Teredinibacter purpureus: one gene and its partner. The protein of the gene in region 1 interacts with the protein of each later gene in a pairwise test. Links are inferred from orthologs where the notes say so. Each region holds a gene or a part of one and is shown on either strand. Other genes may lie near its edges. The genes, in order: H5647_RS21570 and recJ.

Evidence for each region.
Region 2: the proteins of H5647_RS21570 (region 1) and recJ interact in binary tests that used the Escherichia coli proteins (3 or more experiments, as listed by UniProt). The link is inferred for Teredinibacter purpureus from one-to-one orthologs.

Annotation. Positions count from the first base shown.
Region 1 is NZ_CP060093.1:176,471-183,627, reverse strand. What follows is about bases 1,292-4,273. They hold H5647_RS21570 (DNA topoisomerase 3), read right to left. Parts: upstream 3,881-4,273; coding sequence 1,703-3,880; downstream 1,292-1,702. Other genes in these bases: H5647_RS21565 (hypothetical protein), read right to left, coding at 3,964-4,273; H5647_RS21575 (hypothetical protein), read right to left, coding at 1,292-1,526. In the rest of the region: H5647_RS21585 (hypothetical protein), read right to left, coding at 1-290; H5647_RS21580 (hypothetical protein), read right to left, coding at 290-1,093; more of H5647_RS21575, read right to left, coding at 1,083-1,291; more of H5647_RS21565, read right to left, coding at 4,274-7,157.
Region 2 is NZ_CP060092.1:4,118,550-4,125,616, reverse strand. The notes cover bases 1,402-4,293. They hold recJ (single-stranded-DNA-specific exonuclease RecJ), read left to right. Parts: upstream 1,402-1,925; coding sequence 1,926-3,662; downstream 3,663-4,293. Other genes in these bases: H5647_RS18370 (MECDP-synthase), read right to left, coding at 4,094-4,293; H5647_RS18375 (hypothetical protein), read right to left, coding at 3,678-3,914; H5647_RS18385 (nitrate- and nitrite sensing domain-containing protein), read left to right, coding at 1,402-1,481. Also shown: thrC (threonine synthase), read left to right, coding at 1-389; more of H5647_RS18385, read left to right, coding at 657-1,401; more of H5647_RS18370, read right to left, coding at 4,294-6,991. UniProt on the Escherichia coli protein: Single-stranded-DNA-specific exonuclease.

The DNA of each region.
Region 1 (7,157 bases):
GCAAAAGGGGAGGTTACTGTTCTGTAGATGCCAGATGGTTTGTAATGGTCGACCGGCAGTATTACACCAAGAGACTTGTCTTGAATTTTTTGCTGCTTACTAAAATCTATTGATTGCGCTTTTGCTAGAGCACGTTCTTCGGCTTCTCGAGAGTCTTTAGCCCATACCCTGATGTTTATTTCTTCAATATCACCATTTTCACGAATATGTATTGGGACATCGAACTGACAACCATTTCCAAATTTCTGAAGATATAAATCATATGCACCATCAATTAATGATCTAGCCATCAGCTCACCATCCTACTGTTAACATAGATAGCATCCACGAAGCCGTTCATCGCAACTTTATATGTACGAAATATTGTCTCAAACGATATATCGTTACTTACGTTTTCATCTGACATTGATGAATATCGTTGATTATCTTCAAATAGTTTTATTTCTCTCTTTAGTATTGCTACAAAGATATTTCCTGCCTGCAGCGTTATATGTCCCGATACAGCCTCAGCATCTTCATAAGGTATATGAAACTGTGTAAGTTTCTCTACCGCTCGTTTAGCTGACTTGAGGACTTCTTTGATGCATTGAGCACACATAGTGTTTTCAATCTCTATTCGAGGATGTACATGGAGAACACTAAATATTTCACCTGTTACAATAATGTTTGCAGTAATTTCTTCTCCTGAGTGCGTCTGTATTTCTCTCAGACCGATTTCGGCACTAATACCTTGCTCCTCAAGAGAGGTCACTACGGGATCAACCAGTGACTGGAAAACCTCTTGAGAGTTCTTCCAGTTTTCTGCGACGACTCGGATACAGAATGCATTTATCGCAGAATTTTCATATTCAGAAACGTTTATTCCTTTGTTTACTAATACAGTTTTTACGCTATCAATTAGAGATTTTGTTGCGTCTAACATCTCATCAATATCTTTATCAATTTCTAGGCTGTCATAGTTAAGTGCTGCGGCAAACAATGGGCCGCATGTTCTTATCCCGTTTACGATATAAGGTAGTGGGGTTGGTGAATTGTCTTTATTCTTATTTTCAAGATTGTTTAGAGCGTCTAACGCAGGATTTTCATCTTTCATTTACCTTGACTCCAGATGACTGTTGGATATAAGCTTTTTGAAACGCGTCCTGCATTCTTCCTGCGACAGTTTCTGAAAGATTAATAGTCTTATCCATATTTGGGAGATAGTCTAAACAGATTTGATTGTTGTAGTGTTTTGTACTTTTTGCCTGAGTGAGATGCATCGCTTCATGAATTGTTTCGCAAAGGAACGAAAGAGCGGTAGCAATATTCAGATCTCCGCCGGTATAGACGACTCTCATTTGTAGAGGCCCTTTTATATCGACTACCATCTTAAAAGGAAGGCTCATGCCAGGCATATCCGCATATCCACTTGTAATTTGAATGTGCTTGGCACGTTCAACTAAGACTGGAAGAAGTCCATTTCCTTCCATGCATGAACGAATAGGGAATTCGTAATCTTGTATAAATGCAGTGTCAACATCATGCATTAGAGAATACTCTGTTAGACATGACGCTAAGAATGTAACGATATGGCCACTGCCGGCAGGTTCAGAATATTCACAATTTGTGCAGACTGATGACCCATCTCCAATCTTCTCTTTAATATTTAATATTGCGTTACAATTAGGGCAACGTGTAAGTAGCGCACTAGGGGTTATATTTGTCATTCCTTCCACTCCGCATGTTTACATTCAGGAAATTTGTTACACCCCAAAAATATTTTTGCTGGTGATCCTTTTTCCCTGTTCTCTTTTGACGTACGTGTTTTCATTAATCCGTCCCGGCCAGTTTTTGTGCATTCTGGACAAGCGTTGCCGTCACCTTCAAGCGGGTAAAGAGGTGCCATCTTGAAATCTTTATACGACGTTTTGCATTCACGGTTAGTACATGGCCAATAATGCCCAAATTTCCCGGATCTTCGGATAACAGGAGCATTGCATTCCTTGCACTTGTATTTGTCATCAATAGCAAGGGCTAGGTCTGGTGGATTATCCAAAAGCATTCGAATCTGTGTTTCCGTCCAACTACCAATATTTTTTTCAAATGCGTTGTGATCAATCTTTTTTTCCGCAATTCGTTGAAGAGCTCTTTCCCAAATTGCTGTCATTGCCGCTGTTTTAAAATACGGAGGAATAGACGGGAATATTTCTCTCCCCATTGACGTAACAATTAGTTTTTTTCCATCAACTCTGAGGTATCCTATCTTTTTCAGGCGTTCGATAATGTCTGCCCTTGTGGCTTCAGTTCCTATGCCATCTGTTTCGCGCAGTTTTTGGCGTATTTCTTCATCTTCAATATATTTTGAAATGTTTGCCATCGCTGCAATAAGGGTTCCTTCGGTAAAATACTCAGGCGCTTTCGTACGCTTATCTAATACTTTTGAATCCGAGACTACTACGGACTCCCCTTTTCTCACATGCGGTAGCTGGTTTTCAGTATCATCAGAGTCGTCTTTATCATCGAGCAACTCTTTCCATCCGTTTAGTACAACAACCTTTCCTTTTGACTTGAATTCATACCCCTTACATACAGTGATTATGGTTGTAGATTGAAATTGATGTTTAGGCATGAACTGAGCTAGAAATCTTGAGGATACTGCCATATAGATATTTTCAAGGACTTCTATAGACCCGATGCCCTTATTTTTTTGATCCTTAGGCGAAAGGTTTTTATACCTGTCAAAGTTAGGCGGGCATGATGTGGGAATGATAGCTGTATGTGCTGTCGTTTTTTTATCGTTGTAACATCGAGGCTTGGATCGAATATCTAAGTTCAGATTGTCTGACGAAAGATTATTCGCATCAATTATTGTGGTGCAGATATTAGCTGCGTCATTAAAATCCCCCTCACTCAAGTATGAACAATCTGTTCTTGGGTAGGTAAAGGCTTTCAGGTCCTCATAGAGATATTGACATGTATTTAAAACCTGCTTTGCAGCGTATCCCCATTTTTTTGAGCAGTACGTTTGCAATTGAGAAAGTGAAAATGGAAGAGGGGCAGACTGTGCTTTATCTTCGATATGGACATCTTTTATGAGCCCCTGAGAGGATTGAACCGATTGTTTTACGGCTTCAGATTTTGCCCTATCAATTAGGTAACCGTCTTCATTGGTTAATTCTGAAGGTATCACCCATTGTGCCAGATACTTTCCTATTTCAGCGGTGAATTCGATTTCGAGAGCGTAGTGAGGTAATGGTTTAAATTCTTCGATCTCAATGCATCTATTGTGGACAATAGAAAAGGCAACGGTTTGTACGCGTCCAAGTGATAACGTTCCTTGATACCCTTTGTTTTGAGCTAAACAAGTGTATAAGCGCGTAAAATTTATTCCCACCAGCCAATCCGCTTGAGATCTGCATAAGGCTGAAACCGAAAGAGGACGATACTCAGAATTTGGCTTTATAGTCGAGAATGCTTTATCTAAGCCTTTTGTGGATAGATCAATTGGCCATAGTCTAAAAACTGGGCCTTTGAATGGGGAGTGCTGAATCACTAGATCTAATAACGCACATCCCTCTCTGTCGGCGTCAGCGGCTGAAATGATACGTGCTGATTTCGCACACAAATCATGTACGATTTTCAGTTGATCTTTGGTTCTCTCAACCGGCCGGTATTTAAATGTCTTTGGTATTATGGGGAGTGCTTCGAGGCGCCAAGGACCACCCCATTCACTGGAATATTCTGAAGGGTCGGCTAGCTCATATAGGTGACCAAGACACCAGGTCATCACCCAGCCATCACCAATGATGTAACCTTTTTTACTTTCGGTTTTCCCCCCTTTAGCCAAGTGCTCAGCTAAGGTTTTAGCCAAGCTAGGTTTTTCAGCAATATATAGGTCCATAGCGCTCTCACTCTTCTAAGTACTTTGAGTTTGTGTGAGCGCCTTACCGTGTTCAATAAAAAAATGTCGAAAAGCGTAGTTTTCTATCCTACGCGCATCTTACTTGCGCGTAGGGGGATTGACTCTATTGCATCAGTAAACTTTTCTAGTGTTTGATGGTTTTTATCTATTTCATCGTTAGCTGATTCTGATAGATCCGTGTTGATTTGTTTCTGCATATCTAAAGCGTGTAAAAGCTCCTCTTTCTTTGAAAAAGGCTTCGATGCAACATCAACTAGTGATTCGATGGCAGAGCTATGCTTAGATATCTCGCGTTCAGCGCGCTTAATATCAAGACTCAATGATTTATCGTATGTCATCAACGATTCCACCTTAGCTTTTACGGATTTAAGATCAGATACTACGCGTGACGAATCTTTATCCCCAACTCGCATTGCCCATTGGCCATCCATTAATCTATGGCTAAGAAAAAAAGGAACGGTTCCGATTGTTCCTAGGTGGATACGATTTTCTCCTTTGTAGGTATTGTTTTCATTGTGATGCTTTAATACTTTACTAATTTTTTTTGATAACTCGCTTTGGCCCGTATACCTATGTCCATCGATGATTACTTCGGAATTATTTGTTTTAATACCAGCAATTAGTCCTTCGGTTTTACCTATATACTCATTCAGTGAATCGATCCGTGATTGATGATTGCTTATCTGGTTAGAATTATCCCATTGGGCGCGCTTATGGAATCTTTCTGCCGACTGTAATTTCTCGACAGTAGAGTCCACTTCGATCTTTTGCCTAATAAGTGGATTACCAGTTGTTATAGCCATAACTTCTGAGTAGGTTGGGTTCAAATCTTCATCTATTTCTCGTGCTGCGGATCTAGGATCGACTTTAGCTTGTTGAATAAATGCAGCCTTCCTCTTTAGGGTTTCCCACATAAATAGATCAAAAGAATCTGACTGGGTATAGTTATACCTTCTAGTTTGGTCGTTGGTATTTCCAGGTCTTTCCATTCGGCCGCCTCTCTGTTCTAAATCCCGCGGGCGCCAGGGGGCATCTAGGTTATGCTGCGCAACCAGTCTTTCCTGAATATTAGAGCCTACACCTAACGTTTCAGTAGATGCTACAACTACTCTAATAGCACCAGAATTTATATCTCCTTCTAGCTGTTTTTTCTTTGCGTCAGTCTTATAGTCCTGTGAAAATGCGATCTCTTTTTCTGGGATGCCTGAACTTACGAGCTTATTCTTTATATCTTCATAAACACTAAATTTGTTTTTATTGGGCACCCCCATGTCGCAGAAAACAATTTGTGCCAATTTTTTATTTTTACCTGCTTCCCACTCCATAATTACATTCTGAATACACTGATTGACTTTGCTATTAGGGTCATCCGGAATTCGAGGGTCAATCAGCCTCATGTCTAGACTTGCCTTTCGTCCATCATTTGCGATCTTTAGTAGGTTATCTTCTCTGTTGTCAACGCTACCTGAGCGTGTAGCTTTTGCGCGTTCTGCGAGATGCGCCATATACATTCTTAACCAGGCTCCAGAATCAGCTGCAATATTAATTTCCTCAACTTTGGGCTTGGGAAGTTTGAGTTGGGCGTCTGTCAAAACGTCGGCTACCTGCCGGTACATCATGACCATCTCTGGGATATTGGTGAATTTCGATAGGCGAGAGTTTTCTCTATAGCCGGTGCCTTCGGGGTTCACTTCAACTGTTTTGACAACTTCTCCAAAAGTCCCCATAAACGAATCAAAGCTTTCACATTGTGATGCTTCAAGTATATCCGGGCCTAAATAGCGAAGCATCGTATACATGTCAGACATGCTATTTCGTATGTCTGTACCAGTTGCAAATATTACCCCCCGATAGTCTTCATTTAGATCTTGTATATATCGCACGGCCATGAGCATGTTCATGGCTCGCTGACTGGAGCTAGTGTTGACTCCAGGTACGTGACTCATCTGGGTTGGAGTGAAAAGGTTGAGGTAGTTATCCGCCTCATCTACGAATAGTGCATCTACACCGATTTCGTTCAAATATAGAAAATTATCTTTCTTGTCGCCGTCGACCAATTCTTCGATCTTCTTTTCGAGGTTATCAAGTGAGCGCTCAAGGCGCTTAACCGTTAGCTGAGCTGCTCGATTATCGGTACCAGAAAGTTCATTGAGAGCTTCCTCGAGCTTATATTTTTCCTGTTCGATTACAGATCTTTGATGGTCAGGAGGAGTCGCTATTTTGTCAAATGAGCTTTGAGCGATAACCACCATATCCCAGTCGGATGTCGCAATTTTTGCTGTAAATTCCTTCCTAGCGTTTTTTGAAAGCTGTTTTGGATCAATGACTAAGGTATTTGCACCGGGATATAACTCCAAAGCCATTCTTCCAAATTGAGACAGGATATTATTGGGAACAACAATAAGGGGTTTATTGTGAATGCCTAGTCTTTTGCCCTCCATTGCCGATCCAACTAATTCAAGGGTCTTTCCTGCGCCTACCGGATGGGCGTTAAGTGTTCGCCCTTCGAATATATATCTCTGTATAGCCGCTTTTTGGCTGTCTCTTGCTTCGAAAGGCTTGCCTTTAAGAGTAGGACTAATACCATCCAATCGGACACTCGCGCCGGAATAGTGTGGCTCCACATAGACGTTATATCGATCGTTATATAACTTCTCCAATCGGCTGAGCCTATCAGGGTCGGACCAGATCCATTCTCTGAATTCTGTATTGAGAGCGTCAGCCTTTTGGTTAGCTGCTAGAGTTTCATCTCTATTAACCACTGTGGTTCCATTATCAAGCTTATCACGCACAACAATCTGTCGGTTGTTCAATAGCTTCTCAATCAGGTCGATCGCGCTTAGCCGTTTTGTTCCCCACTCTTGGTACACTCGTCCTTCATTCGTCGAAAGTTCCCATGCGTCTGGTTTAACGGACCAGCTCCCACCGAATTGACTCACACCATATTTATCTTGTGGGTTACGAAGATCGTTTTTACCACTAACGATATGCGCGGCAAATGAGCTTATATCATCTACAGGTATCCACGTGGCACCAAGCCTCACTTTAATATCGTATGATGGAATAGGGGTAGGCATCACTTCTTTAAGAGCTGATATGTTCCGTTCGTATTGACTGTCCAACTTTGCAGCATCTTTAGCGTAGGATAGTTTTTCTCCTATATTACCTGACAGGTATTGTTCTTTGGTTTGCCACGAATTAGTTTTTGGGTCTAGGTAGATCATTGGTCCTAACTGATCAGCAATTGAATCCCATG
Region 2 (7,067 bases), on another replicon or contig:
TGGATACATTTAAAGACGGCGGTGATTTGTCACTATCGAATGATGTATTGGAGAAAGCGCAATCGTTGTTTAGTAGTTATCGTTTGAGCGACGAAGAAACAATCGATGTTATTCGTGATGTATTTGACAGTACAGAGTATCTGTTAGACCCGCATACAGCGATCGGTGTTCAAGCCGCGCGTAAAACGCGTCGTTCAACTGAGGTTCCTATGGTTTGCTTGGCTACCGCGCATCCAGCTAAATTTCCTGAAGCCGTTAAAAAAGCGGGTCAGGCAGAAGATCCTGCATTGCCTCATCATATGAAAGATTTGTTTGATCGTGAAGAGCGGTATGAAATACTAGAAAATGATATTGCTGGTGTGCAAGCCTTTATCCAATCTCAAATATAGATTCACTATGCTATAAAGGTAGTATTGCTCCATAATATTATAAACCCGCAAACATTAACGTGTTTGCGGGTTTTTTCGTTTTAAAAAAACGTGTTCTTGCCTTAAAGTGGAAAGTGCTCTGCATATTTGCTCTATTGTAGGGCAGGTTTGTAGAGGGTGTAGACGTGCAGAGCAAGGTAGGCCCGCGGAGTAACACAAAAACGACAATGGAATATTAATTGCGTATTGTATGAATAACTTTATCGGTTAGGGCGCAAGGTTACGGTGATGAACGCTTCTTATACATTCGTTGTTTGGTTGTCGTCTAGTATTTTTATACTGTCGTTATTGGCGCTGGCGCTGATGCATCGAGAACGATATCGCGTAAATTTTTTAACAGCCGTGCAGTTGTTGCAGGCGGGTAGAATATTGTTGGTGCACCTGCAGCGTCATAGAGGGCTGAGCGCTGCAAAAATAGCCGGTTGTGAGCAGAGGGTATCTGAATTGCCTGAGCTGAGATGTTGTATCGTGGAGGATATGGCAAAAATGGCAGCGCTAAATGAATGGTTATCGGAGAACGAAAATTGGCATGGAATAACGCGTCATTGGGCTGCGCTCTCGGTAACATGCGAGGCATTGTCTGTAGACGCTAGTTTTGATCAACATTCACGCTTGATCGCGTCGCTTATTGAATTGCTGAATGAGATAGCGGCTTATTTTAAGGTGGATGATCATCCGCGTTATTCCGATACACGGATCATGTGGAAAGAGTTGTTACACACTGGGGAAATTATTGGCCAGTGCAGAGCCTTAGGCGTACACGTATTAGCGGGCAATTTAACGTTAACTGAGCTAATAAAATATCGAAAAAACATCGAAAATATTGTGACGACTATTACGGTTTATCTCGAAAGCCCAGCTTGTCAGCGCCATCTTAGCGGGCAATGTAAAGTTTGTGTAGAGCAATTTCTTACTTTTCTACGCGAGCAATTATTTGAAGGTGATTGCGATCTGTCGGCGATAGAATATTTTAACTTCGCCAGCGACGTTATTGAAATTGTATATGAGCAGTATGATATTGAAATGCTGCGGCTTCACCGGCGAATAGAGTGAGAGACCTGAGAGCTTTATTTATCCGCCGATAAAACGGTGGAAGTAGACGTGGGATTTTCAATCGGCACAGTGCTGGAGGGGTTTAGAGCAATAATCATTATGTAAGCGAACAGAAATACAATGTAAAAGACATTTTTACTGAAAATACGCATGATTAGAACCCTCATATAAGAGAAAATAAAGGCGTTCTCGAATGAGAGTGTCTGTGCATCGAGATGGCTACGAGGACGCCCGTTTTACGGATGGTGTCTGCGTAGCGTCGAGATGCGTTGTAATCTGAGAACGCCTTGAGAAAATAGATTAGGTTAGATCACTATATTGTGTAGCGCTAACGCTCTCTACCGATGTACATTGAAGCATACAAAAGCGTTACACTTTATGAGGTCGATCAATTTTCAATCTGTACCTTTCCTTTTTACTTTCTTCTTTTTTCAAAACTTCCCCATGATAAAAAAAATACGCAGGCGTACCCCCATTAATTCAGAGGATGAAGGTTTAGCGGCTTTGCCTCCACTTATTCGGCGAGTGTTGCTGAATAGACGTGTTACTGACCTAGTTGCTGTAGATTACTCATTAAGTAATCTACAGCCTCCGGGGGCAATGGGCGGCTTGGACGCAGCAGTTGAACTGCTATTTGAGGCGCTAACCACGCAAAAACGAGTGTGTATTCTCGGCGACTTCGATGCTGATGGGGCAACGAGTACTGCGCTTGCCGTGCGTTGTTTGCGGGCTTTTGGTTTTCAGTCTGTGAGCTATATTGTGCCGAATCGGTTTGAGTATGGTTATGGGTTAACAACCGAGATTGTCGAGGTTATTGCGACACTGTCTCCGGACTTGTTGATAACGGTTGATAACGGTATAGCCAGTTTGGAGGGGGTGGTTGCTGCGCAGAGACATGGTATGAAGGTTCTGGTGACTGACCATCATTTGCCGGGAGCAACCTTACCCGTAGCAGAAGCGATAGTGAACCCTAATCAGCCGGGCTGCAATTTTGGCAGTAAGAGCCTTGCTGGAGTAGGGGTTATTTTTTATGTTATGAATGCGTTTAGGGCGTATTTGCGAAAGCTGAACTGGTTTGTGGACCATCAACTTGTTGAGCCTCGTATGGCCGATTATCTAGATTTAGTTGCACTTGGGACTGTAGCCGATGTTGTACCTTTAGATCAGAACAATCGAATATTGGTCGATCAAGGCTTACGAAGGATTCGAGCAGGCCATTGTGCGCACGGTATTCGCGCGCTGTTTGAGGTGGGCGGGCGGGCGCTACCACGTTTATCGGCAACGGATTTGGGCTTTGTTGCTGGCCCAAGGTTGAACGCGGCGGGCCGGTTGGATGATATGTCTTTGGGTATACGTTGCCTCTTGGCGGATACTTATAACGAGGCACGGCAGGTTGCGGTTGAGCTAGATAGCCTTAATCGTGAACGCCGGGCTATTGAAGGTTCGATGCAAGTTGAAGCGATAAAGTATCTCGATGAATTATTGTTACACAATAAGCCGTGGCCGTTGGGTATTTGTTTATATAAAGACGACTGGCATCAGGGTGTTATCGGTATTCTAGCGTCGCGTATCAAAGACAAGCTACATCGCCCTACAATCATATTTGCATCGAGTGGCGACGGTACCTTAAAAGGTTCGGGGCGCTCTATAGCCGGCATTCACTTGCGTGATGTTCTGGACAGGATCGCAACGGGCTCTCCTGGCTTGCTGACGAAGTTTGGCGGGCATGCGATGGCTGCAGGCCTATCGTTGGATGAGTCTAAGCTGGAAGTGTTTAAAGTGGCCTTTCAAACGGTTGTGGGAGAGCTTCTAGATGGTAAGGCTCCAGAAGCGGAGCTGTTAACCGATGGCGGCTTAGAGGATGATTGGTTTACGCTCGATAGTGCTCGAGAACTTGAAAGTTTTGGGCCGTGGGGGCAACTGTTTCCAGAGCCTTGTTTTGATGGGGCATTCAGAATCATTTCACAACGGATAGTTGGCGAAAAACACCTAAAATTGCAAGTTACTCCTGCGGAGTATTCTGGCGTGGCCTTAGCGGCTATTGCCTTCAATGTAGACTTGGACGTATGGCCGAATAATGATATTCAGCAAGCGACACTGGTCTATAAATTGAGCGTAAATGAATACCGTGGAGAGCAAACATTACAGTTAATGGTCGACTATCTCGAACCTGCGGTGTGAAGGTTCGCTTTCGCTCTAGGCTGTGTGTGCCCAGCTGATTGCTGCGCGTCTACGTTCAATATAAGCAAATTCTATTTTGCCTGTGCGTGGATGCAATTGATGACGAAAATGGTGATGGTCTTCTGATGAGCCCATGTATTCCCAGCAATTTCCCACGAAGAGGCAGATAGGGTCCTCTTCATTTATCCTGTCTTTTGCGAGTTCCTCCCACATTTGCAGCCATTCACTGTGGTCAGCTTCTAAGAATTCCATACGGTTTAACTCACTGATTGGTTGTTTCAGTAGGTTATTGTAGTTTCTTAATCTTGATTGTCAACTAATCCCTGTATCACCTTGATATTGAAAGAATTTTTGTAATTAACGTTTGTTTGAGGCGAAAAAAAACCGCATCCGTGAGGATGCGGTTATCTAGAGATTTATGTAGCGCTTAACTAGGGCTCTATAACGTTAGGGTTAGTCACGATAGAACCCGGCACAATGCCATCCAGGGCGAAAAAGGTTATGGATTGCTGCAGTATTTCGAAGAAGGTCGCCGCGCTTGCGGCAGGGCTCGCGGGAGAGCCGTGATCGCCTTCGGTATAGCGGCTAACGAGGCGGACAGGTTCGCCTGTATAGGCCGCGTCAGCCGTCTTAATGGCGCCCGCAATTGCTAGCATAGGCTCCGTGCTAGCGAGAGGTGATGGAAAGTTATCAATCATAAATCCAGCCTCAGTGACCATTTGTAGGGGGCCATAACCCTCTCCCCACATGGCGTCTGCTGCGTTCGGAATAACCACATCACCGGCCACTTGAGAGAAAAGGACGCTGGAGTTGCCGTCTTTTGCCAAGCGGCTAGCAAAGTTTGCGGGGTCTCCTGAATCGACCACACCTTGGAACACATTAAAGTAAGACTCTAAGCCACTACTACCGTGCACTAATTCTTCACTGGCAGCGGCAAGCCCGCCTAATATTGTGGGTGCAAACGAAGGTGAGTTGACGAGTAATCGAGTGACGTTACCGCCGGCCACATTCACTGAAGCGGCTTGGATCTTGGGTTGGCTACTGAAAGGGCTGTTTAATACCGCTAACTGATTATTCAGAGCCGTGAAATTAACCGCGTCAATTCCACCAAGAGAAACACCGTACACATACACTTTACTGGTATCAAAGTCTGGCTCGCCGTCGCCGTCTACATCCATCGTTGCTAGTGAGGCGTTTAAGTTAAGAAGATCCAACGCCATTTGACGCAGGGAATCTCGTGTTCCAGCAAAGTGGAGTAGGTTGATGAAAAGTGAGCCTGATGAACCAAATTCAGCTGAATAATCCATAGGCACAGCGTTGGCCGTGGCATCTGCGGTGAAATCGTAGTGACGTTCCGTAATACTTTCGCTTACGGTGGCGCCCTCGATATTCGGTACGATAGCGACGCTGGGGTCGGTTACGCTGGACAGCCCCGATAAAAAGGCGCCTCCAGCGGCGATTCCGTGTAGCGGCCTATCGATAGTGATGGAGGCAAAACACGGTGCGCCCGTCGCAGCGAACGTTTCTGGGTTAATACACGCGAAAGCCATAGCATCTGCAACAGGGAGTGCTGTACTTCGTTCAGCGGTAATACCTGGAATATTTATAACCACAGGCCAGCCCGCGTCTGGTTTGGTGACACCAAGAGAAGCCAGCGTGTTGGCTTCTGGCAGCACGGCCAGTAAGGGAATGGTGACATCGGCTTGCTTCGCTGGAAATGGGTAGCGATGCGTAATCATCTGAGAGGGAGGCGTAGTGCCTGCGTCATTTCCCAGACCTGCGTCGATAACAAAGCCAATGGTGGTATCGGCTATCCAGTTGCCAGAAGTAATATTACTGCCATCGGCACCTTCAGGGAGAGGTTGATAGATGGGCAATGCTATCTGACCTTGGTATACCAGTGCTGGTGCACTGAGTAGTGCGTTTAGGTCCGACGCTAGGTCGACGCGATAGAAGCTGTTAGCGCGAGGAGCGGGTACGGGGAAAATGGCATTTACTGGCGCGCCAGCACCGGCGGCCAGTTGTTGTACTGTGCCCATCGCTTGAGCGCTAATGCTCACATACGGTGATTCATCGCCAAGTTCAGCAGCAGCGCTGTCGTGTACTGACAGAGCGGCTTCAGCAGCGGCGCGTTGCATAATATAGGCCGCTGTTGGATCAGCCGCAATAGTGGCAAAATCTGCACCGCTCGCAACGGCGCCGGCAATGCTCTCATTGTAGAGCGCATTAGGCGTTTCATCGGGCAGTAAGGGTGACGTGAGCAGGAAATTAATCGTGCTATTAATCGCGCCATCGGTTACCGATGTCATGGCGCTATTGTCGCCACTCACGTTGTAAACCCCAGTTACCAGTTTTGCAATAGCGTCTTGTTTGAAACCCGTGCGTAACGATTTTTCAAAAAATGTTTCTGGCGCAGCCAAGCTTGTTAGCACCGAATCGGTACTGCCCGTTGTAAACGTTAAGGTAAAAATAATGTCTTCTGCTGTTGGTGCTTCAACGGGTAGGCTTGCCGCTTCAAATACGGTGGCCATAAAACCAAAGTAACCACTCGCCAGCTGCTCCCAGCCTTGGATTGCACCGCGCACGCCATTTAAGCTGGTATCGGCCAAATTACTTTCAGGGTCTCGAATAAAATCGTAGGCAATAGAAGAGGATACGGCATTGCCCATCGCGTCTTGTATGTTCGCCAGTACAACCAAATATTTGGTTTCGGGCATCAGCGGCTTGAGAGGGTTAATACGAATAATATTATTCGACCCGCCGTCTAGGCTGATGAGCTCGGCGCGGGCGGTTGGTACAGCCAGTTCACCTAGCAATGCGATATTTTGAGTGGCGACACCGGTTTGAAAGGCGACAGCATCAGCAAAAGTGGGTATTTCAACGCTAGTGCCGTTAACGGAGGTTTGAAGTAAAGCATCGCCTCCAGGATAGCTTAGAGGCAACAAAAAAACGTTTTGATTGGGGTTGGGAATAACGGCGCCATCAATAGCGATAAAGCTTGTTGCATCTAAAATTTGTGAATCATCGAGTGGCGCAGAAAATGCGATATCGATAGGCGTCAAAACAGAGTTTCCATCGAGAAAGTCAATGCCGGCTACAACAGGGTTTCCGCCAGCTTCACCGGCGTACATGGTGCCGTCTGCTAAAGGCTCGCTTGCGAAGAGCAAGTCGTTTGGAATAGGTAATTCACTGGTGCCGGGGCTAAAAATAACGTAGGTTTTTTCAGCTGGCGCTATCTCGCCTTCGGCTAATTCGTTATCGTTGTTAGAGCATCCGTTTAGCAGTAGTAGGCTCGCGAGCAATGCGAGCGTGATGCGGCTGTTAACCATGTTTCTAAACCTCTATAAGTTATTATTGTGTAAGTGTAGACGAGGTAAACTAGATTCTTTACTTTACCTGTTTGCT